3 regions of the Halomonas sp. GXIMD04776 genome follow, and region 2 is predicted to be linked to each of the others. Evidence: predicted binding sites of a transcription regulator. Region 2 holds the regulator's gene; each other region holds the start of a gene.
The links. Region 2 encodes FNR, which switches genes on or off when oxygen is low (the NO sensors DNR and NnrR bind a similar motif). Its sites were predicted from a motif close to TTGATNTANATCAA; they were not measured.
Positions count from the first base shown of each region.

Region 1 (5,957 bases), on a different contig from region 2:
GAATCCACCAGGCTGATGACCGGTAGATCGTCAAGATCGATCTTGAGCACGGCCAGGTCGCTTTCCGGATCGGTGCCGATCACCTTGGCCAGTGTCTCGCGGCCATCGCGCAGCGCTACCTGAATCTGGTCGGCACCACGAATCACATGATGATTGGTCAGCACATAGCCCTCATCACTGACAATGACGCCCGATCCCAGGCTGGATAGCATACGCTGACGGCTAGGCATCTCTTCGCCGAAGAACTGGCGAAAGAACGGGTCCGACATCAAAGGGTGCTGTTCACGTTCGACGACACGGGAGGAGTAGATGTTGACCACCGCCGGCGCCGCCTTCTCGACGGCACTGGCATAGCTCGCGGGGCCGGTGCGCCGTGACAAAGGCGCGGCCTCGAGCAGTTCTGGTGCGGGGCGTGAGATAGGTGCCAGCTTCAATGTCGGTGCGATCGCATCACCTTCACCACTTGCCTGGGAGGGCAATGACAAGGGAGGCGTCTCGGGTATTGGCAGGGCCGGTTCAGGGGAGGATGACCGATCAAGCAAGCGGGGAAACTGGTTGAGTAGTACCAGGGCCAGGAGTACACCGCTGATCACGGGCCAGATGAGTGGCTTGATAAAGCGACGCATGCAAGGTCCTTGATTGAAAAAAGAGTCGGCGGCTCGTCGGCTCGAAGCGAGAGGGAGCGCCCGTTACAATGGTCGAAAGTGTATCACTACAGGGCGTTGACTGCCCGGAGGAAACCGATGATAGCGCGTGATCGACTGGTGAATGTGTGCGACGAGTTATTGTGCCCGGAGGGCTTCAAGGATTATACCGTCAATGGGTTACAGGTGGCCGGGCGCGAGCGGATCGGTAGGGTCATGAGCGGTGTCACTGCCTGTCAGGCCTTGCTGGACGAGGCTGTACGCTGGGAAGCCGATCTCGTGCTCGTTCATCACGGCTACTTCTGGAAGAATGAGCCGGTCACCATCACGGGTATGAAGCGCCGTCGTCTGGCTACATTGCTTGGTAGCGACATCAATCTGCTGGCGTATCATTTACCCCTGGACGCTCATCAGGAAGTGGGCAATAACGCTCAGTTGGCGGCGAAACTGGGATTTCAGGTGCTAGGCTGCGCCGATGGGGAGCTAGGCACGGGGCTGGTGTGGCTGGGTACACCGGGAGAAGCGATGGCTCGAGGAGTCGCCATTGATAGCCGTGCTCTGGGTCGGCATTTGTCCCGGCAACTGGGTCGCGAGCCAATGGTAGTGGTGGGTCATGAGCGCAGGATCGAGCGGGTCGCCTGGTGCACCGGCGGGGCGCAGGAAATGATTGGTTTGGCTTACGATGCCGGTGCCGACGCTTTCATTTCCGGTGAAATCTCCGAACGCACCACGCATCTGGCGAGGGAGATGGGCATCAGTTATTACGCCGCTGGCCACCACGCCACCGAGCGCTACGGCGTTCAGGCTTTGGGTGAATGGCTGGCCAGCCACCACGGCATCGAGCATCGCTTCGTGGATATCGATAATCCGGCATGACGTCTTGCCGGGATGGGTGTCTCACCCCGGCGATCATCAGTTTCGCGGCGATTAGTAACGAGCAGGTGGCGCGGGTTGCTGTTCGGCTTCGTTGGACTGATGCAAACCGAAATCTTCAGATAGCGTGCCCCGATTGCCATCGGCATAGTCGCGCGGGGTTTCCAGCGTCTCAGCGGTATCTTCTTGGGCCGATTCATCCGAAGCAGCGTCACCCTGATCGGTCAATTGCCGCTTGAGTCGGGGATCGTCGCTCAGACGCTCGGCACCCTGGACCACTTGCTGCTCGAGCTCTTGGCTCTGGCGCTGAATTCCCTTGACCAGTTGAGTGACACTGATGAAATGATCGTTGAGAGTGTCTCTCACCTGGCTGAGTTCCAGCTCGGTCTCGGCCAAGCGTTGGCGCACCTTTTGATTGCGCGCCACATTGGCGTTGAGCAGATGATAGCCTATGGCGCCAATGCCGATGCCTGCCAGCAAGCTGGCAATGGCCAGGATCCAATTGATGTTACCTTCGTACACGTCCTTCCCCTTTAGTAAACACTGAATAAATGTCTGCGCGTCTCGATCACTGCGTTACGCGGTGATAGGGCGCCAACCCGGTCGGAATCCTCACATATACCCCATATGTTGCGGTTCCTGTGCTCGGGGCGCCTTGTGCTTGAAACGCTCGTCGATTTCTTCAGCGCTTCCTTTATTTTCTGTTTTACGCCAACTCAAGAACCGTCGGCCCAGGCGCCAGCGTATTATACGGGGTAAGACGCAAGGAGGGTCAATGCGTCCGGGACAACGCTTCTCCTGCTTACACAGGCCTCTTCGGGCAGCGTATAATTCTGCTTCCACTCAATTCCAGGATTAAAGCAGGGTTCATGCGCGCGACAATGACCTCTTCCGAGGCGGCATCTTCTCGTCCTCCCATGGCACGCTATCGTGATGATCTCGAACGTGATGGCTTCGAATACGACCCTGCCCAGGAAAAAGCCGTCCAGCACCTGCAGCGTCTATACGATGAGTTGCTGGCGACACCGCGCCAGACCCTGGTGGCAAGCACCGCTGACAAGGGGGTGAAGTCACGGGTCAAGGGTTTCTTGGGCAGGCGTCGTTCATCACCGGCAACGCCAGCGTTGCCCGAGGTCAAGGGGTTGTATTTCTGGGGTGGCGTAGGCCGGGGCAAGACCTACCTGGTCGATACCTTCTACGATGCCTTGCCTTTCCCGGACAAGATGCGAACGCACTTTCACCGTTTCATGCAGCGGGTGCATAACGAACTCGGCCACTACAAAGGGCAAAAGAACCCTCTCGATCTGATTGCCGGCAAGTTCGCCCGAGAGGCGCGGGTGATCTGTTTCGATGAGTTCTTCGTCAAGGACATTACCGATGCCATGATCCTGGCTAATCTGCTCGAGGCGCTGTTCGCCAATGGCGTCGTGCTGGTGACGACGTCCAACATCGTGCCGGACGATCTTTATCGGGACGGCTTGCAGCGTTCGCGCTTCTTGCCGGCGATCGAACTTCTCAAACGGCATTGCAACGTGGTCAATGTGGATTCGGGTATCGATTACCGCCTGCGGGCGCTCGAACGTGTCGAGCTGTTCCATGTGCCTTTGAGTGCCGAAGCCACCCGTCTGCTTGAGCAGAGTTTCCGTGCCATCGCCGGTGCAGAAGGAGAGAGAGAAACGGCGATCGAAATCAATCATCGCCTGTTGACTGCTCGTCGCGAACATGAGGACGTCGTCTGGTTCGACTTTGCCATGTTGTGCGATGGCCCGCGCAGCCAGAACGACTACATCGAACTCGCGCGCGACTTTCATACCGTGCTGGTCTCGGATGTGCCACGCATGGGGCCCTCAAGCGAAGACCAGGCCAGGCGTTTCATCAGCATGGTCGATGAGTTTTACGATCGTGGCGTCAAGCTGCTGATGTCCGCTGCAGCACCCATCGAACAGTTGTACCACGGTGACAAATTAGCCTTTGAATTCGAGCGTACTCTATCCAGGCTTCAGGAGATGCAGTCGCGGGAGTATTTGGCGCTCCCGCACCAGCCTTGATCCAGGTCCAAAGCGTCAATACTTCTTAACCTCGGCGCTGACGTCATGTATAATGCGCCCTCGCTCGACAGTTGCCATTTTCAAGACGGTGGCAACCAAGAAAAATAGGGATGGTCCGTTGTCGCAAGGCACGAGACCCAATGAATCAATTGGTGATTGAATCCATGAAGACGTTCACTGCTAAGCCGCAGTCCGTCCAGCGTGACTGGTACGTCGTCGATGCTGCGGACAAGACGCTCGGTCGTCTGGCTACCGAAATCGCTCGCCGCCTGCGCGGCAAGCACAAGCCGGAATACACTCCCCACGTCGATACCGGCGATTACATTGTCGTGATCAATGCCGAAAAGGTTCGTGTGACCGGCAACAAGGCCCAGGCCAAGACCTATTATCGTCATACTGGTTATCCGGGCGGCCTGCGCTCGATGTCCTTCGAGAAGATGATCGGGCATGCGCCGGAGCGCGTCATCGAGTTTGCCGTCAAGGGCATGCTGCCTAAGGGGCCGCTGGGCCGCGCCATGTATACCAAGCTCAAGGTCTACGCAGGCACTCAGCATCCTCATGCCGCTCAGCAGCCTCAAGAACTGAACCTTTAAGGGATATTACGCCATGTCACAGCAGTACTACGGTACCGGGCGCCGCAAAACTTCCACGGCCCGTGTGTTCCTCAAGCCGGGCACCGGCAAGATCACCGTCAACAATCGCGAAGTGGCCGACTACTTTGGTCGTGTCACCGCTCAAATGGTGGTACGTCAGCCGATGGAACTGACCCAGACCGGGGAGCAGTTCGATGCCTACATTACCGTGTGTGGTGGTGGTGGTTCAGCGCAGGCCGGCGCCATTCGTCACGGTATCACTCGCGCGCTGATCAATTACAACGAGGAGTTCCGCAAGCCTCTGCGTGAAGCCGGGTATGTAACCCGGGATGCACGTGAGGTCGAACGTAAGAAGGTCGGGCTGCGTAAAGCGCGCCGGCGTCCTCAGTTCTCCAAGCGCTAACGGCGTTTACACAGGTGCGACAAAAACGCTCAACCGCAAAAGGTTGAGCGTTTTTTTATGCCTTTCATTGATTTAGCGCAAGCGACGGTGTCAGGTTGAGCAGTGCTAGCTTGTGTTGAAGAGAGCCTTTTCTTAACATGGCGGCATTTCATACTAATACGCCGCGAGGTTTCTTTTTTCGTGGTGAGTGGCAGGTGTGTTGATGGGAGAAACCATAAGATGGCAGATAGCGGCGTAAACAAGGGGAGACGCCGTTTCCTCGTCGGCGCGACCGCAGTGGTGGGAGCGGTCGGTGCAGTCGGGGTAGCGGTTCCCTTTTTGGCGTCTTGGCAGCCCAGTGCCAAGGCAAGAGCGGCAGGTGCCCCGGTCGAGGCCGATGTGTCCAAGCTGGAACCCGGCCAGCAGATGACCGTCGAGTGGCGCGGCAAACCGGTGTGGTTGGCACGCCGCGATGACGCCGCTATCGAACGCATCAAGGAAATCAATCCTTCGCAGCTCCGCGATCCCGAGTCCCAGGCACCGCAGCAACCCGATTACGTGGATCCGGTACTGCGTTCGATCAAACCTGAATACATCGTGCTGATCGGTATTTGTACGCATCTTGGCTGCGTGCCCTCCTATCGTCCCGAGCCTGGGGCCGCGGATCTCGGCGGCGACTGGCCTGGTGGTTACTTCTGTCCGTGCCATGGCTCGCGTTTCGATCTGGCTGGGCGGGTGTTCACCGGTGTGCCGGCGCCCTTGAATCTTCTGGTGCCGCCCTATCGTTTTGAGACCGACACGACCATCGTGGTCGGTGAAGATCAGGAGGCGAGCTGATGGCTAATCCGAACAAGGCCAAGGCCGATAGCGGTTTCATGCGCTGGGTGGATGATCGTTTTCCGGCCACTCAGATGTGGAAAGAGCATCTCGCCGAGTATTATGCGCCCAAGAACTTCAATTTCTGGTATTTCTTCGGTTCCCTAGCGATGCTGGTGCTGGTCAATCAGATCCTCACCGGTGTGTGGCTGACCATGAGCTACAACCCGACTGCCGAGGGGGCTTTTGCCTCCATTGAGTACATCATGCGTGATGTGGAATACGGCTGGCTCATACGCTATTTGCACTCCACTGGGGCCACGGCCTTCTTCGTGGTGGTCTATCTGCACATGTTCCGCGGCATGATGTATGGCTCCTACAAGGCACCTCGGGAATTGATATGGGTGTTCGGCATGTGCATCTACCTTGCACTGATGGCCGAAGCCTTCATGGGCTATCTGCTGCCCTGGGGTCAGATGTCCTATTGGGGCGCCCAGGTGATCATCTCGCTGTTCTCGGCGATCCCGGTGATCGGTGACGATCTGACTCAGTGGATTCGCGGCGACTACCTGATTTCCGGTATTACGCTGAACCGCTTCTT
Region 1 covers NZ_JBNCAN010000002.1:168,929-174,885, forward strand. The annotation lists gene ACPF7Z_RS02120 (Do family serine endopeptidase) at 1-626, opposite strand, end outside; gene ACPF7Z_RS02125 (Nif3-like dinuclear metal center hexameric protein) at 744-1,520, shown strand; gene ACPF7Z_RS02130 (YhcB family protein) at 1,572-2,039, opposite strand; gene zapE (cell division protein ZapE) at 2,387-3,565, shown strand; gene rplM (50S ribosomal protein L13) at 3,730-4,158, shown strand; gene rpsI (30S ribosomal protein S9) at 4,172-4,561, shown strand; gene petA (ubiquinol-cytochrome c reductase iron-sulfur subunit) at 4,781-5,377, shown strand; gene ACPF7Z_RS02155 (cytochrome b) at 5,377-5,957, shown strand, end outside.
Region 1: petA (ubiquinol-cytochrome c reductase iron-sulfur subunit) is a predicted target of FNR. The motif match lies at 4,629-4,642, and genes of this name have one in related genera.

Region 2 (5,957 bases):
CAATGGATGATGTCAAGCCGTAGCAGATCGTCGAAACGCAGGTCATGCCCGCGCCAGATCGGCGGCTGTCTCTGATCGAGATGCCTGTAATAGCGTGGTATCTGTTGGGCATTCTGGCTGTAACTATCGTTTATATGGCTGAGCGCACCCGGTCCCAGGCCGATCAGATCGCAAGCCGCATGAGAAGAGTACCCGTGTAAGTTGTAGCTTAGCGTGCCTTGGCGCCAAGCCTGCGCCAGGGCATCGTCGGTCAGGGCGAAATGGCCCAGGCCAAGATGCACATAGCCGGCGGCCGCGAGTGACAGGATGGCGTGCTGCAAACGCGCCGGAGTGAGCGCTGCGGCATTGGTCCGTGTGCCGGCGGGGCGAGGGTGACACAGATTGAGCTGGTCCGGTCGTAGCGCTATTAACGTGGCCAGGTTCGCATCGAAGCCAGCAAGCGTCTGCCCGGGAGGGGCAAGGATCATCGTCATGCTTATCGCATGGAAATACGCATCTCGCGCGGCGTCGACAAGAAGCGCGAGGGCTTCCTCGCTGGGCTGAACCTTTAGATTCAAATGAGTGAATCCCAGCTCGCCGAGCAGCGCTATGTGACCTTCGGAAGTGTCATTCGCGTCCACATCGATAGTGCAGGTGGGCTGGTCGTCCTGAGCCAGACGAAAACGTTGCGCCAATACGCCAAACAGCCTTTCCCACTGCGCGTACTTCATGCATGTCGACAAGCCGCCACTCACATGAATGTGCTCGACGAGACGATCACTATCGAAAAGTGCGGCTTGCAAACCGATTTCCCGTTCGAGATAGCCAAGATATTCATGAATACGGGCTTTGTGATGAACGCTCGTCTTGTGACAGGCATCCGGTCCATCCAGCTCATGGCAGTCTGATAGGTATAGGGAAACCGAGAGTGGCTTGGGGATGGGATCCTCGTTGCTGGCCTGAGCCGCCAGGCGATGGTCCCGGGGCGAGAAGCCTTCGCGTAATAGCGTCAGAGGGAAATAGGGAGCATGACACGGGGCGATGCTGGCGTATTTTTTCAGTAAGACACGATCGAGCGTCGAGTGAGCAACCATCTCGTATCCTTCGAGAAAGGATTTTTACGCTCACTATAGCCAGCGTCGACACGCCCTGTGTTGACTTGAGTCACGTCTAATCAAACATCGCTCAAGGGACAGAGGCCACCGGCGTTACGTAGACACGTCTTGAGTAGAGGTATCACGCATGACGTGAACGTGAAGCCGAGCCAACATCCGGGGCGGCACCATAGGCGAGCTCCGTCAAGGCAGGCTTGTCGACGATGTTGATTTCCTTGCCGGCAATGTTGAGAAGCTTCTGTTCCTCCAGACGGCGGAAGGTCCGGCTCATTGTTTCCGGCACCAGTCCGAGATAATTGCCTAGATCCAGACGCGACATCGGCAGGCGGAAGCGGCTGGCGGAGAGGCCTCGATTGGCAAAGCGCTCCGAAAAATTCAAGAGGATGGCTGCCAGGCGCTGTTCCGCGGAGCGCCGAGTCAGTAGCTGAGCGGTCCCCTGTTCGGTCACCAGCTCGCGACTCATGATGCGAACTAACTGCTGCTGCAGTCCGGGGGCCTTTTCTCCCAAGGCTTCAAGGGAGTGGAAGGGGATCTCGCAGACACTCGAGGTTTCCATGGCGATGGCGGCGTTGGGGTGCCGATCGGACGTGATGGCCTCAAGCCCGATTACCTCACCGGGAAGATGAAAACCGGTAATATGCTCATCGCCGTTGGCCAGCAAGCTCGAGGTCTTGATCGAGCCGGTACGCACTGCATAGATGGCAGTGAAGGGATGCCCTGCCTGGAACAGATAGTCGCCGCGAGAGATGGGTTTGCGACGTTGCACGATCTTCTCGAGCTTGATGACATCCGCATTGGAAAGCGAATCCGGCAGGCACAGTTCGCGCAGACGACAATCGCGACAGTTGTCTCGCGTCTCGTTGAGTGCGGCAACGCGGGGCAGGGACATTTTTTCCTCCTCACTGTGAGCCTTGCCTGAGTTATATGAGCGATTCTAACTAAAAGAGGGCAAGGTCTCGATGGTTGCAGGCACATAGTATAGGTTAAATTGACAGGTGCCCAAGAATGAAAGGATGAAAATCGGATGTTGGCGCAAGGTCATACCTAGATTATTGTCGGCAATCATGACGTTAACTTTATAAGGAGTATGTCTTTATGTCTCAGCAGAATCTACCTTCCGGCGCCGGCGAAGTCGCCGAGCAGTACCCCGAAGTATGGAGTGCCTATGCTGCCCTGGGAGAGGCCTGCGCCGAGTCTGGGCCACTGGATGAGCGCACACGTCGCCTGGTCAAGCTGGCGCTGGCCGTGGGGGCCCGATCCGAAGGGGCGGTGCATTCCCACGCGAGGCGCGCCCTGGAAGAATCCATCGATGCCGAGGAGCTCAAGCAAGTGGCGATGATGTCGATCCCCACCCTGGGCTTTCCGGCGGCCGTGGCGGCCCTGACCTGGATCGAGGATGTCACCGATTCTTGAAAGAAGTGGTTAAACTAAGCTGTTGAAACAAGTGCTTCGATAGCCATGGCGAGAACAGGAATCATACCGCGCCATGATTGACCGCCCAGACGGCAGCTTCTACTCGGGAGCGCAAATTCAGCTTCTTGAGTAGATGCTTGACGTGTACCTTGACGGTGCCTTCGGTGATGGCCAATTGTCGTGCGATCATCTTGTTGCTGCGTCCCTTCGCAAGCGCACGCAGAATGTCCCGTTCCCGAGAGGTCAGGGTCGTCAGGACATCGACGGAGGCGGTTCGCCTGCCACCGATGGCGTCAGCAAGGATGGTCGCCAGCTGCGGGCTGACAACCATAATGCCTTTGGCCGCCTGCTGGATATGCACCAGCAGATCTTCGGGCTCCATGTCCTTGAGCAGATAGCCATCGGCCCCGGCGCGAAGTGCCGCCACGATATCCTCGTTGGCATCGGATACGGTCAGCATGACGATGCGCGTATCGATATCGGCACCGCGTATCTGTCCTAGGGCTTCCAGACCATCCACCTGCGCCATGTGCAGATCCATCAGGATCAGATCCAGGTCGAGCTCTGCCGCCATGCGCACGGCGTCAGCGCCATTGGACGCTTCCCCGGCTACCAGCATGTTGTCATCCATGTCGATCAGCTGGCGAACACCGCGGCGAAACAGCGGATGGTCGTCGACGATCAGGATACGGGGGCTAGTCATCGGTTATCTCCGGATAGCGGGCTCGAGTCATTCTCGTTAGCCAACCGAGGCATGAAGTGCAGTGCGACGAGTGTTCCTCCTTCGGGATGGCGCTGCATAGTGAGACGCCCACCAAGCGCTGCGGCACGCTCACGCATGATGATGGTACCGTAATGGTTCAGTCGCTCCCATTGATCCGGTAATCCGATGCCATCGTCGCGTAGACTCAGTTCTACGCCACCCTCTGCATCGTTACAAAGATGAATATCACAACGATGCGCCTTGGCGTGGTGGATCACGTTGGCCAGCGCTTCCCGCACAAGATGCAGGATATGCACTTCTTCATTAGGGGTAAGCGGAGACTGCTCAAGGGCTTGGTCGAAGGAGTGGTGGAGGGCATCGTTGAGCCGTATCTCGAGTCCACCGCGTCGTGAAAATTCCTGGGTCGTTTCATGCAGCGCTGTTTCGAGCCCCGCGGCGTTCATCTGCAGTCGGAAGGTGTTGAGCAGCTCCCGCAACTGGCGGTAGGCCGCATTGAGGCCTTCGCGTAGCTCATCGATGACGGCCTGCTGATCCGTCTGGGGTTTTTGCTGGCGAATCTGCATCTGCAGTCGGGCCACCTGAATCTTCAGATAGGACAGCGACTGGGCGAGAGAGTCGTGAAGCTCTCGGGCGATGACCGCCCGTTCATCCATCAGGGCCAGCCTGCGTTGCTCATCGGACTTTTTGGCAAGGGATAGAGCCGCGGCAATCAGGTCGGCGACGGTTTCGATCAGTTCTTGTTGCCAATGCTGTGGCCCGTGATCCTGCGGATAGCGCAGCAGAAGCATGCCGTAATGCTGTCCGGCTTTTTCGACGGCAATGGCCCGAGCGTCGGCGGGGGCGCTATCGTTGCCCAGGTACAGGGTGATCGAGTCGACGCCGGTGACCCGCTCGAGCTGATCGAGTACCTCTCGATAGCGCTCATGGCCCGTAGAGAAACCGCTGAACTGGCGCGCCGCCTGATAGAGCAGGCTCAGTGCATCGTTGCTGCGTTGAAGCTCGGCAGTCTTGAGCGTAACCCGCTGTTCCAGCTGAGCATACATCTGCGAAAGACTCTCGTTCATCTGGTTGATGGTGCGCGAGATCAGGCCGAGTTCATTGTCGTTGCGGTAGTGGGTGCGGTGATCAAAATTCCCTTGGCGTGCCTGATTGACCACAGTGAACAACTCTCGCAGCGGGGGCATGATATTGGCTAACTGGTACATTGCGAAAAAGGCCAATACCAAGGTCAGGAAAAGCGCAATCCCCTGTACCAGGCGAAGCATCTCGATGCGCGATTCCGCTCTTTCTTGCAGTTGGCTGACGAATGCATCCATTTCGTCGACGAAGCGTGCAACCCGCTCGGATAACGCCTGCTCCTTTTCAACATCCGGCATCAGCATGGCGGGGCGCAGTATCTCCTGCCATTGGCGAATCACCTCGTTATAGCGAATCGTCAGGGGATGCTGTGATCCACCCGGAACAAACGAGACGATCGAGTCTTCTCGCAGAGTTTCGTCAAGGCGGGTGACGCGTTGCTCGATAAGATCATCTGCCCCCAGCGACTGGTCCAGAGTGCTGTAAAGGCGATAGGCCTGCATGCGTATCGAGCCGGCCTGATTGATCGCCGCGGCGTCGCCGCTGGCCGTTTCGGCAATGACGATCGAGCCCAACATGCTGGTAAGGGCAAGGACGACGATGCCGGCCATGATCAGCCCTGCGCGAAAGAACAGGGATTGGCCAAAGGTGTAAGGCATGAGGGGGTCCATGGGCCACTACCTCTTTTGAGTCGTTATGTCGTTCTTGCCCATAACAAGTCATCTAAAATTCCTATTAATCCATTCGATACAAATACTTGAAATATATTTTTGGAATACCTCTTAAGTGGTATTCCGATCTATTCGGCTACTTTCCAGTCAATCGTTCCTTGATTCAGGTCAATAGGTCTCAAGACTCCCTGTAGCAATGTGCCTCTAGTCGGCTCTTATCCGATTCCAAGGGGACCTGCCATGCCAAACGTATTGTCGCTTCTACGCCAGGATGAGCATCGGGCGCTGGGGTTGTCGACCCTGGCGTTTACGTTGTGCTTCGCGGTGTGGACACTCTTCTCCATTCTCGGGATACAGATCAAGCAGGAGTTCGGGCTTTCCGACACCCAGCTGGGGCTGCTGATGGCCACGCCGATTCTTACTGGCTCTATCTCGCGGATGTTCCTGGGCATTTTGACTGACCGCTTCGGTGGGCGCTGGGTATTCGGGCTATTGATGCTGGTCACGGCTCTTTGTGTTTATTTGCTGACCTTTGCTAACAGCTATGCGATGTTGCTGATCGGCGCCCTCGGTGTGGGTCTGGCCGGTGGTTCCTTCATCGTCGGAGTGGCCTATACCTCCGCCTGGTTCCCGAAGGAGAAGCAGGGGACTGCGTTGGGTATCTTCGGCGCCGGCAACGTGGGTGCCGCGGTGACCAATTTCGGCGCCCCCTTCTTGCTGCTGGCACTCGGATGGCAGGCGACCGCTCTAGTGTATGCCACGGTCATCGGCGCCATGGGTATCGCCTTCATGGTGCTGGCGAAAACCGATCCATTGAGTGCCGGTCGCCGTGCCAACCCGGTGCCCTTGAAGGAGCAACTGGCGCCCATGACCCAACTGCGGGTATGGCGTTTCTCGCTCTACTATTTCTTCGTCTTCGGTGCCTTTGTTGCTCTGGCCCTGTGGTTGCCGCATTACCTGATTGAGGTATACGGGCTG
Region 2 covers NZ_JBNCAN010000003.1:196,391-202,347, reverse strand. The annotation lists gene ACPF7Z_RS03240 (hypothetical protein) at 1-1,073, opposite strand, end outside; gene fnr (fumarate/nitrate reduction transcriptional regulator Fnr) at 1,216-1,983, opposite strand; gene ACPF7Z_RS03230 (carboxymuconolactone decarboxylase family protein) at 2,190-2,507, shown strand; gene narL (two-component system response regulator NarL) at 2,569-3,210, opposite strand; gene ACPF7Z_RS03220 (histidine kinase) at 3,207-4,979, opposite strand; gene ACPF7Z_RS03215 (nitrate/nitrite transporter) at 5,220-5,957, shown strand, end outside.

Region 3 (5,957 bases), on a different contig from region 2:
CGTTCACGATCGCGCGGCAGATCGTGGTCAGGGTTTTCAGGCCGTGGCCTGGGCTTGTCCTGCCAGCAGCGCCTCGTCGCAGCGTGGGCAGAACTCGTGCTCGCCGGCCAGGTAACCGTGTACCGGGCAGATCGAGAAGGTCGGGGTGACGGTCAGATACGGCAGCCGGAAGCGCGACAGTGCCCTCTGTACCAGGGCCTTGCAGGCGGCGGCGCTGGAGAGCTTCTCGCGCATGTACAGATGCAGCACCGTGCCGCCGGTGTAGCGACTCTGCAGCGGGTCTTGATGAATCAGTGCTTCAAAAGGATCGTCGGTATGGCCTACCGGCAGCTGGCTGGAGTTGGTGTAGTAGGGCGCCTCTTCGGTGCCGGCCTGCAGGATGCCCAGATAACGGCGCGCGTCTTCCTTGGCGAAACGATAGGTGGTGCCTTCCGCCGGGGTGGCTTCCAGGTTGTAGAGATGCCCGGTGTGCTCCTGGAACTCGCGCATCCGTTCGCGCACATGATCCAGCAGCTCCAGCGCCATGGCGCGGCCTTCCTCATCGGTGATGTCCAGGCGGTCTTCGCTGAAATTGCGCACCATCTCGTTGAGTCCGTTGACCCCCAGGGTCGAGAAGTGATTGCGTAACGTCCCTAGATAGCGCTTGGAGTAGGGATAGAGCCCGGCGTCCATCCACTGCTGAATGCGCTCGCGCTTGAGTTCCAGGCTGTCCCGGGCGAGTTCCATCAGCCGGTCGAGCTCCGCGTAGAGCCCGGCTTTGTCGCCGGCGAAACGGTAGCCCAGCCGGGCGCAGTTGATCGTCACCACACCCAGGGAGCCGGTCTGTTCGGCGCTGCCGAACAGACCGTTGCCGCGTTTGAGCAGTTCACTGAGATCCAACTGCAGGCGGCAGCACATGGAGCGCACCATGTGCGGCTCCAGATCCGAATTGAGGAAGTTCTGAAAATAGGGCAGGCCATATTTGGCGGTCAGGGCGAACAGGCGCTCGGCGTTGTCGCTGTCCCAGGCGAAGTCCGGGGTAATGTTGTAGGTGGGGATGGGGAAGGTGAACACCCGCCCCTGTCGGTCACCGGCTTCCATCACCTCCAGGTAAGCGCGGTTGATCAGGTCCATCTCGGCTTGCAACTCGCCGTAGCTGAATCCCTGCTCCTTGCCACCAATCACTGGTACCTGCTCGCGCAGGTCCGCCGGGCACACCCAGTCGAAGGTGAGATTGGTGAAAGGCGTCTGGCTGCCCCAGCGGGAAGGCACGTTGAGGTTGTAGATGAACTCCTGGATCGCCTGTTTGACAGCGGCGTAGTCCAGACTGTCCTTGCGCACATAGGGCGCCAGGTAGGTATCGAAGGAGCTGAACGCCTGGGCGCCGGCCCATTCATTCTGCAGGGTGCCGAGGAAGTTGACCATCTGCCCCAGAGCGCTGGTCAGGTGTCGCGGCGGCGTGCTTTCGGCGCGATCCGCCACGCCGTTGAAGCCTTCATTCAGCAGGGTGCGCAGCGACCAGCCGGCGCAATAGCCCGCCAGCATGTCCAGATCATGAATGTGCATATCGCCTTCCCGGTGCGCCTCACCGACGGCCTGGGGATACACCTCGTCCAGCCAGTAGTTGGCGATCAGCTTGCCGGAGACGTTGAGAATCAGCCCACCCAGGGAGTAGCCCTGGTTGGCGTTGGCGTGTACTCGCCAGTCAGCGCGATTCAGGTACTCATTGACGGTTGAGGCAACGTCCAGGTGCCGCGGCATGTCGGCTTCGGTAACGAGTGTGTTCACTGGTTCCCCTATATGTGCTATCGAAAAGGTTATAAAGCACTACATGTTGTGCATGAAGCCTAAAAGGTTTGTCGCCGGGAAAGATTGACTCGAGTCAATAAAATGATTGGTTGCGACAAAACGAAGACGCCCATCGGAGAACGATGGGCGCAGTGGGGGCGTTGGTAGGAAGTGGCGAGTAAGGGGGCGAGATATCCTTAGCCCGAAGCGGTTTGTGTGTTTGCCATGCCGGGCCGACCATGCCAGTAGCCGTCGCAGATCTCGGCCTCGACCAGCGCCAGCGGATCGGCGGGGGGCAGTTCGCCGCGCCGGGCCTGGTCGAAGGCGTGAACGACCTCCGCCATGCCGGTGGCGCGGGGGCTCAGACGCGCCACGCCGACGCTCATCGACTGCATGTCGGGAATCTCGCGGCGCAGGTCCTGGCAGGCGCCGGACATCGTCTGGATGCCGTTCAAGGTAAACACGCCCTCGGCCTCCTGGGAGCGCAGGGCGAGCCCCTCGGGATAGTGCTGGCAGACGAACTGGCAGCGGTCCTTGGGATGCTGGTGGCGCCGGGCGGTGAAACAGCGCGCCGACCAGGCCAGGGGCAGGTGGCCGTAGGCGAACACCTCGCAGGGCTGATCGAGTCCTTCCCGGGCGCATTCGTCGAGCAGGGTGGCGAGGTCGTCCCGGGGCATTTCCACCGGGGCGCACCAGCGCTGCAGGCCGGCCTTGGCCAGTACGCCGATGGCCGCCGGGTTGTAGAGGTTCAGCGACGCGCTAGCGGTGAAAGGCAGGTTCGCGGCGATCAGTAACTGCAGGGCGCTCTGATCGTTGGCTTCCACCAGGAACTCGCCGTTGGCGCACAGCTTGCGCAGGCCGCGCAGGTCGGCCTCGGATTCGATGAGCGTCTGGGAGGAGAGCACCACCTGCTTGCCGCTCTGCTCGAGTTCGCGACCGATGCCCAGCCAGTCGTCGAGCTTCATGTCGCGGCGGCGGGAGCAGACCGTCTCGCCGAGATGAACGATCTCCACCGGCCAGTCGGCGGCGTCACGATAGAAAGCGGCATAGTGGTCGCGGGTCCAGTAGAACAGCACGGGGCCGAGGGAGAGTTGCATCCTTGTGCTCCTTATTTCCAGCGGCGTTCGTAGGCGCCCAGGGTGGTGGTGGCGCCCTCGGAGAGTTCGCCGAGATCGACCTGCCAGGCGGGATCGGGCTGGAAGCGCTCGGGATTGGCGTCGAGCCGATCAAGTGCTTGGCGCCAGATGCCCGCCACCTTGGAGACGTAGGCCGGACTGCGCTGGCGCCCCTCGATCTTCACCGCGCTGATGCCGAGCTCCTTCAATTCCGGCAGCAGGTCCAGCGTATTGAGGCTGGTGGGCTCCTCGATGGCGTGATAGGTCTCGCCGTCCACCTCGAAGCGGCCCTTGCACAGGGTCGGGTAGCCGGCTCGCTCGCCTTCGCCGTAGCGGTCGATCAGCACGCCCCCCAGGCGCGATTCCAGCCCGCGAGGCGTTTCCTCCCAGCGCACGTGGGCGGCGGGGGAGCAGACGCCCCGGGTATTGGGCGACTCGCCGGTCAGGTAGGACGATAGATAGCAGCGCCCCTCGGCCATGATGCACAGGCTACCGAAGGCGAAGACCTCAAGCTCCACCGGGCTCTTCTTGGCCACGTCGCGTACCTGGGTCATGGACAGCACCCGGGGCAACACGGCGCGCTTGATGCCGAAGTGCTCGTGGTAGAAGCGCAGCGCCTCGTAGCTGGTGGCGGAGCCCTGTACCGAGAGGTGGCGGGATAGATCCGGGTGTCGCCGGGCGGCGTAATCGAGCAGGCCCAGATCGGCCATTATCAAGGCATCGACGCCAAGATCCGCCGCCTGATCCACGGCCTTCGTCCACTGGGACCAGCCGGCGGGCTGGGGGTAGGTGTTGATGGCGCAGAACACCCGCTTGCCCCGGGAATGGGCATAGGCAATCCCTTCCCGGGCGCGCTTCTCGGTGAAGTTGAGGCCGGCGAACTGGCGGGCGTTGGTGGCGTTCTGGAAACCGAAGTAGACCGCATCGGCGCCATCGTCCACGGCGCGTTTCAGCGCGGGCAGGTTGCCCGCCGGGCACACGAGTTCCATGACTCTCTCCTGACTGAAAATCCATCCATGCTAATCGAGGCAAGATGTATCTGTTTTGATTCAAATCATTCTTGGCGTGATTGGTGCTAGCGGCTGTGTCAAGAGCTCGCTGCGAGGCAGGGTAACTAAGGGAGGGAGTTGGAGCGCCGTGTCGCCTTACTCCCCATAGCACAGCGCCTTCATTCGCTGTGTGTAGTCGACCAGGTTGCTTAGGCGGCGGCCATGAGTCTGCAAGGGATTTTCGTGGGGCTGGTCGAGAATGTTGGCCAGAAAGGCGTGCAGGCTCATGTCCAGGCTGTGTAGTGTCTCGCCGAGGAAGAACGGTTTGTCTCCCAGCAGGCTTGACAGGGCATCTAGCACCGGCGTGCCTTGCGCATAGGCGGTGGCCGGGTCGTTGGGCGACAGGCCGCGCCGGCGCATGCGACGCAGCAGCGTGCGACGTATCGCGAACAGTCCCGGGCCACGCAGGGCGCGCGGTAGATAGGGCGTCAGGTCCGGCTTGAAGACGCGCCAGCCGGCGGGGTCCCCCCAGCGCATGTAGGTGATCTGCCAGTAGAGGCGCTCTTCCACCAGCTCCCGCACGAAGAAGGCCATCGCCCTCTGGGCCTCGTCGAGATCGGCGTCCAGGTGCGTTGGCTGGCGAGCCTCGAAATGTTCGATGATGGCCTGGGAATCGGTCACGGTCTGCGCGCCGTCGACGACGAAGGGAATCTGTCCCGAGGGCGAGCGGCGTGGTCCGCTCGGCACCGAACGAAAGGGAATTTTTCGATAGCGCAGATAGGTTTCCGCCTTCATGCAAAAGGGGCTGGCGTTGGGCAGCCCCCAGAAGGGGCGGAACTGATGCAGCTCGATCATGGAAGCTCCCGAGGAGAGTGCCTGCCGACGGTTAGAGGCCATGCGTCGGCAGACGTTCGAGGCTAGTGGCTTGGCTTGTCGAGAGGCTTGCGCTTGCAGGTATTGATGCCCAGCAGCCGATAGGCGGGGCAGAATCGAAACAGCCCGGTGATCAAGGGTACGATGCCAATCCAGCCCCACCAGCCGATGACGCTCGTCAATGTCAATGCGATCAGGATCAGTCCGGCGGCGATGCGTATTCCGCGCTCGACGTTGCCGACATTAGGTTTCATATGAAATCTCCTTCGAGTGATTGGTCACGAGCCTTGGCCATGACCGCAACGTTACCGATCGAGCACCGAAGGAATCGGTGTTCTTGACACATAGAGTATATACAATATATAAAAAAATAAAGTGTATTGTTCATTCATGATGCTGGGGCGTGACACTTTCCCACCATCAGTCCTCGAGGGAGGGGTGCCGCCATGTTGATCTGTCCGGGAGTCGCCCTTGCGGCCATGCAGCAGTTCTTCATAAACAAGGGGCTGGTCGGTATCGGCCTGATCGACAAGTTTCGCGCGATCTATTGGCTGTTGACCCACTCATGCCCTGTCTCTATACCAACAATCAATCACGGAATATAACGCCTCGGGAGAGTGATATGAGCGATGCCATTCAACTGGCCTGTCCCCATTGCCTCAGCATAAACCGCGTCCAGACGAGCAGACTGGGCGAGGGCGCCAGATGCGGCAAGTGCAAGCAGGCATTATTCACCGGTGAACCCATCGAGCTGAATGACACCAACTTCGATGCGATGGTGAATCGCAGCGATCTGCCGATCGTAGTGGATTTCTGGGCGGGTTGGTGCGGGCCCTGCAAGATGATGGCCCCGATCTTCGCCCAGGTGACCCGAGAACTCGAACCGCGGCTACGTTTCGCCAAGCTGGACACCGAGGCCGAGCAAGGCATCGCCGGGCGCTTCGGTATTCGCAGCATTCCTACCTTGGTAGTCTTTCGTCGCGGTCAGGAGGTCGCTCGTCAGGCAGGCGTGATGCAGGCTTCTCAGCTCACCCAGTGGCTTCGACCTCATCTGCTGTAGAGCTTGTCGAAAAAGTGATAGAGAGGCTGTGCGGTTCCTGCGCTCCGTGCGCCTTGTGCTTGAGCTGCTCGGCGATTTCTTCAGCGCTTCCATAGGAGAGTGTCATGTGTGAACTCTTCGCGATGTCGAGTGGCTCGCCGACAAACGTGCATT
Region 3 covers NZ_JBNCAN010000005.1:18,749-24,705, forward strand. The annotation lists partial or broken gene ACPF7Z_RS04405 (ribonucleoside triphosphate reductase) at 1-1,740, opposite strand, end outside; gene ACPF7Z_RS04410 (U32 family peptidase) at 1,965-2,864, opposite strand; gene ubiU (ubiquinone anaerobic biosynthesis protein UbiU) at 2,876-3,871, opposite strand; gene ACPF7Z_RS04420 (glutathione S-transferase family protein) at 4,028-4,726, opposite strand; gene ACPF7Z_RS04425 (YgaP family membrane protein) at 4,789-4,998, opposite strand; gene trxC (thioredoxin TrxC) at 5,367-5,804, shown strand; gene ACPF7Z_RS04435 (class II glutamine amidotransferase) at 5,909-5,957, shown strand, end outside.
Region 3: ubiU (ubiquinone anaerobic biosynthesis protein UbiU) is a predicted target of FNR. The motif match lies at 3,927-3,940, and genes of this name have one in related genera.